2 regions of the Lacticaseibacillus jixiensis genome follow, and region 2 is predicted to be linked to the other one. Evidence: predicted binding sites of a transcription regulator. Region 2 holds the regulator's gene; the other holds the start of a gene.

The links. Region 2 encodes LexA, which represses DNA repair genes until DNA is damaged. Its sites were predicted from a motif close to CNAACANNTGTTNG; they were not measured.
Region 1: a site for LexA is predicted at 1,084-1,097, ahead of ACGG90_RS06350 (ATP-dependent DNA helicase). Genes of this name have one in related genera too.

What each region holds. Positions count from the first base shown of each region.
Region 1 is NZ_BAAFPR010000007.1:103,065-106,185, reverse strand. Features, by position in the region: gene ACGG90_RS06360 (sulfite exporter TauE/SafE family protein) at 1-334, opposite strand, end outside; gene ACGG90_RS06355 (hypothetical protein) at 331-948, opposite strand; gene ACGG90_RS06350 (ATP-dependent DNA helicase) at 1,119-3,121, shown strand, end outside.
Region 2 is NZ_BAAFPR010000008.1:88,907-92,027, reverse strand. Features, by position in the region: gene ACGG90_RS07050 (hypothetical protein) at 1-1,049, shown strand, start outside; gene lexA (transcriptional repressor LexA) at 1,117-1,743, opposite strand; gene ACGG90_RS07040 (hypothetical protein) at 1,909-2,382, opposite strand; gene ACGG90_RS07035 (AI-2E family transporter) at 2,379-3,121, opposite strand, start outside.

The DNA.
Region 1 (3,121 bases), on a different contig from region 2:
AAAAAAGCAGCAGCGCCCCAAACAGCATGTACAAGAATTTACCTGAAATCACCCCTGAAAGCACTGCCCCGACCACGGCACCAACCGTGGTGGCGATTTCTAAGAACATGGCCACGCGCAAATTAAGCATCTCGTCTTTGAGATAAGCGATCGTCGCCCCGGAACTAGTGGCGATCACGGCAATGATCGACGCGGCGATCGCATATTGGATCGGCAGGCCCATCACCAAGGTGATCACCGGCGTGACAATGATGCCGCCGCCTAAACCCAGCAACGCCCCCATCGCCCCGGCCAGCAGCCCCACGCCAACAAAAATCAGCGCTTGGGTGATCATGCCTTGCCAGTGCCTTTTTTCGGCGCGGCTTTAGTTGCAGGTTTGCGCGTCGTTTTGCGCGTCGTTGTTTTACGCGCGGTGGTTTTGCGGGCGGTTGTGCGCCGAGCTGGTTTCTTAGCTGCCGGCTTCTTTTCCGGCTCTGGTGCTGGTTTTGGCCGGTTGTGGTTTTCTTCGATCACTTGCAGCTTCGCCATGCCTTCTGCCACGATTGCGGCTTGTTGGGCAGACTTGGTGGCAGTATAGTCATCCAGCGTTGTCACCTCATCGATGCGCAGCCCAGAAGCGTTGACATCAGGTGAAATCACGATCAGGTACAAGCGCAGTTCCGCCATTTCTTCAGGCTCTATGAAGTTGATGATCTTCTTGGCGTCGGCAAAAGGCAAGTTGATGATCCCAGTTTCCAAGCGGATGATCGTCGGTTCTGGACTTTCAATCGTCAAAGACGCTTGGATCAGCTTGCCGTCAGCAATTGCTTGGTCAACTGCAGCAAACACCGGCGCCAGCGCCTGATCGAGCCCTTGCTGCTTGAGCTGATCTGGCGTGGTGGTAAAGTTCTCAGTAGCGAAGTTGCCGTCCATAACAGCATCTTGAAACGCCTTAGTATTGATTTGCATAGCATCCGTTCCTTTATTCAGATTCGTGACATGCCCAATGATAGCCTACTTATAGGTGCAGGTTCAACTTTTTCGGCGACAATTAAGGCACTCGCGCAGACGCGCAGGTTGTTGTACCATTAGACCAAGACCGACCAAACACATGGTCGAATATGTAAGGAGGTACGCTTGTGGCCACCAATCGGATCGGCGTGCGGGAATTCGTGGAGTTCACCGTGCGTACCGGGGACTTGAACCCGATCACCACTAACTCAAATAACACGGCTTTGATCGGCGCCAAGATCCACCGCCGCCTGCAAGCTGCCTACGACGACACCTACGAGAAAGAACTCTACCTTAAAGAAGCCGTCACCGTTAACGGCCAAGATTATGTCATCGACGGCCGCGCAGATGGCGTGCAAACCACGACCAAAGGCGTCATCATCGAAGAAATCAAAACTTCCGCCCGCGCCTGGGATCAGCTCACCCAAAACACCAAAGACCGCTACTGGGCCCAAGCGCGGGTATATGGCCATTTTCTGTGCAAGCAGCGCGACTTGGCCGAGATCACCTTGGATCTGGTGTATTATCAAACCTCTAACGATGCGGTGACGCGCTTTTCTGAAACTCACAGCGCCGAAGAGCTGAGTGTGATGTTTGACGACTTGCTGGCGGAATTCGGCGATTGGCTCAAGATCCGCTCTGACATCATCGCCTCACGCGACGAAAGTATCGCCAGCCTTGAGTTTCCGTTCCCCGCTTATCGCAAAGGCCAGCGCGAATTAGCCGCTGCGGCTTATAAAACCATCGCCGCTTCCACGCGGCTGTTCGTTGAAGCCCCCACCGGCACCGGCAAAACGATTTCCACCCTTTTCCCAACCATTAAGGCCATGGGCGAAGGCTTGATCACGCGGTGTTTCTACCTCACTGCCAAACAAAGCACCCGCCATGTGGCTGAGAATGCCATGGCGCTGCTGGAAGCGCATGGCTTGCATGCCAAAAGCATCACCTTAACGGCCAAAGACACCATTACCTTTGAAGACGAGCCTGACGACGCCAGTGTCAACCCGTATATGATCGGCTATTACGATCGGCTCAAGCCGGCGTTAAAAGACATGTTGGCCAACGAAGACAGTCTCACGCGCAAAACCATTGAGCTGTACGCCAAGAAACACACCTTGGATCCTTTTGAATTCTCGTTGGATGCCAGCTTGTTTTGCGATGTGATCATTTGCGATTACAATTATTTGTTTGACCCGGCGGTGTTTCTGCAGCGCTTCTTTGCCGAAGCCGATGACAGCAACTTCTTTCTGATCGATGAAGCCCACAACTTGGTGTCGCGGGCGCGGGACATGTATTCGGCAGAAATCGACGACGCGGCATTCACTGCGCTTAAAGTCGCCTTAGCCCCGTTCAAAGGCAAAGGTCTGCCTGCCATCAAAGCCAACATCACCAAATTGTTGACGGCGTTTGACATGGTAAGTTTAAGCATGGACAACCAACCGGAAGTCTTCCAAAAGGCGCCGGTAGAAGAATTCGTTGAAGCCTTAGACCATTTGAGCCAAAGTATCCATGAATGGCTCACCGGCGACTTGCGCACCGATCAGCAAGCCGTTGTGGACTTGCTGCTGCCGGTGTATTTTGTGTGTCTGGGGTTCTTGCGCATCTATGACTTCTATAACGACGCGTTTGAAACCAAACTCACCAAAGACGCCAAGCATTTGGTGATCAAAGAACTGTGTTTGGATCCCAGCGAATTCATCAGCAATTCTTTGGATAAAGGCCGCGGGGCGGTGTTGTTTTCTGCCACATTGTCACCTTTGCCCTATTATCAAGACGTGCTTGGCGGCCAAGAAAACAGCCTGGCTTACCGCTTGCCGTCGCCTTTTGACCAACAGCGCTTGGCGGTGCTGGTTGCTTCCAACATTCAAACCACTTACCGCATGCGCCAACAAAGCCTGCCGCAAGTGATCGCCAGCCTCACCGTGATGACTTCAGCCAAGCCTGGCCATTATCTGGTGTTTCTGCCGTCTTATGCGTACTTGGACATGGTCGCAGACGCTTTTGCCGCTGCCCATCCGGAAATGGCGGTGGTGCGGCAAGTCGCCAGCATGGACGCTGAAGCCCGCGCACAATTCCTGGATCACTTCCGCGAAGACGTGGCGCCGGTGATCGGCTTTGCAGTGTTAGGCGG
Region 2 (3,121 bases):
CAACCACTTCAGCCACCAGCTTAACGCTGAACACCCCGCAACACATGCTATATGGCCAACAAGTCCCGATCAAAGCGACCATTACACCGCTAGAGGCGACTGACCCGATCAAATGGCTGCCGGCAAGCGGCTTCAGCCTCACTGCTGCGACTGACAATACAGCCACGTTAACGGCGCCGCCTGACAATTTGGTCAACACCAATATCAATAACCCAGGCTTCAGTCGCGTCATGGCCGCGCAAGCCGGCAAGATCACTACCACCAAGACGATTTGGCTCGGCGGGCTGCAGGCTTATGCCGGCCCATACGACAATATCCCTGCCAGTGGTTTACACTTCGCCCCGGCGAGTTTAAGCTTAATGAACTTGCCGCCTGGTAATTGGCGTTATCACTGGGAGCTGGTTGACACGTATCGCGCCGCTGATGGCAGTATGCAGGCTAACCTCAACAATATTTTGTCGCTGAACAACTTCGGCGATGTGCAAAACGCTGAAGGCGAAACCGCTAAGCTCACTGACTTCGCCGTGGCTTTTACCATCAGCAAAACCGGCGGCTTGCTGCAGGCCATGATGGCCAGCGCGACCCCCAAAGCCATCCGACTGAAACTCGATCCGGTGTCAGGCGGCAACTCGCTGTATACGAATTTCGCGTCGATCGCCATTTCGCCGCCTTTAGGCACCTTGGCGCTGAAGCAGGTCCCGACAGCTTTTGCGTGGCAGTATTCGGCGTTGGAGCTTTACGATCATCTCACCAAAACCGTTTCGGCCAGTGGCAGCTTGATCGTTGAAGACACGCGCACAAACGGCAGCTGGCAGTTAACAGCGGCGCTATCGCCAACGGATTTTCCATTCGCTTTGACTTTGAATGACTTCAACAAACAACTGTCTAGCACCCCGACAATTTTGGCGACTGGCGGCAGCGCTGGCTTATCAATATCCCATCCGCAAGCAACACTTACCCCCAAACCAGTGATCACCAGCACCGATTCCCAACAAGCCACGATCACATGGACCTTAACGCAAACGTTCCCTAGTGCGCCACTGTCGTAAACCAACCTCAAAAAAGCGCTGCACCACAATTTGTTGAAAAAATTGTGGTGCAGCGCTTTTAATTGAGCTATTCAAGTACTGGGCGATACAAGCTGACCACGACCCCTAAAATCGTGACGGTATCAAAGTACATATCCGCCATGTCGTCATTTTCAGGATGCAGCCGCACGCGCCCGTCTTCCTTATAGAAGCGCTTGACGGTGGCTTCAGACTCTTCGGTCATGGCCACGATCACTTGCCCGTTCTCAGCAGTTTGCTGCTTCTTGACGATGATCTGATCACCATCTAAGATGCCCATCTTGATCATGGAATTGCCTGAAACCCGCAACATGAACAAATCTTCGGCATCATAGGCCAAATCGTCTGGCACTGGGAAGTAATCATCAATATTCTGCACCGCGGTAATCGGCACGCCGGCAGCAACCGTACCGACGATCGGGATCCCATCTTCGCCGACGCCAATGTATTCACGCCCGGCAGGCGTCAACAACAACGTCCGCGGCTTGGCAGGGTCCTTTGCGATCAAGCCGGCATCTTCCATCCGCTTAAGATAAGATGCCACCGTACTGGAACTGGATAACCCCACTGCCGCGCCGATTTCACGCACAGTTGGCGGGAAACTTCGCTCCTTAGTGGTATGGTAGATCGTCTCTAAGATTTGTTTGAAACGTGTCTCATTAACTGTGGTGCGCAAAGTCGCCCACTCCTTTCGTATCTGGGGAAAGCCAAAAATTTGTTTGGCCTGTGATTACCTTAAGATTACCAAAACAAACACCCGTTTGCAAGCAAAATCTGCAGCTTACGCCGTGCATCCTGCGGCGGTAACCGTCGTCTTGCGCTCACTCACATCGCCAAGCCATCATTGCACATGTTGAATGGCAATTTCGACACTTTGCGGCACCCGCGGGCGCAAAGTGCTGATCATCGTTTCTAAATCAGTGCGGAAAGTCAATCGAACGAACCGCCGCGGGTTCAAGCTGAAAATCGCCAGCACCATTTGCCGGCCATTCGGCATTTCTAACGGCGTCAAGGTGATGCCTGAAAGTTTGGTGTAGGGGATCACGCGCGAGAACACCCCAGTGGCGATCACGCGCGTTGGGGTGATCCCTGAATTGCCAGCCATCAAGACCAACGTGATCGTTCCGGCAGCAAACACGATATACAACAAGTGATCACTGCCGCTTGAAACAAACACTGAACCAAGCAAGGCCGCGAAGAACACTTGAAACATGGAATACCCGCCGCGCATGTCGATCTTGCTTTGCCAGTAGATGACATAGCCACCCATGCTCAGCAAGGCGATATCTGAAATAAGAAATAAGAGTTCGATCATGATAGATTCCTTTCCTGCGGTACATCAGTTTCTTCATTATACAGCCCAGACGCCTGGCGATACCAGGAGAAGAAGCGCGTCACGACGATTTTCAAGACGGCAAAGCCGGGAATGCCTAAGATCACCCCGGCCAAGCCGAATAAATTACCGGCTGTCAGCAACACGATCACAATGGTCACCGGATGCATCGCCAACTTCGAACCCATCACCAACGGCGATAACACCTGGGTTTCGATCAGCCATTCAATGAAGAATGTCACGATCACCGCGATCAGCATCGACGGGCCGCTCATTGCCCCAACGATCAACGCCGGGATCATCGCCAACGCCGATCCGAAATATGGGATCAAATTCAATGGCCCCGCGATCAGCCCCAACACCAACGCAAACTTCAACCCGATCACCGAAAAGCCCGTCATGAAGATAATCGCCACGGCCATGGCCACGGTAAGCTGGCCTTGCACATACGAGCCGACTTTCTGATTCATCTCCGCCAGCATCGAAGCTAAACTGTCACGCAATTTGATAGGAAACAGCTGCACCACTTTTGGGGCAAAGCTCGCCCCATCTTTTAACATGAAAAACAAAATGATCGGCGCAGTAGACACGGTAATCACCACGTTGCCAACAATGCCCACCAAGTTCTGCAACTGCGACACCGTACCTGACACGATGCTGCCTTTGGATAGCGACAAGCTGTCCATGATCTCTTGGCCAAGTGCATTGAGATCTTGTTGCG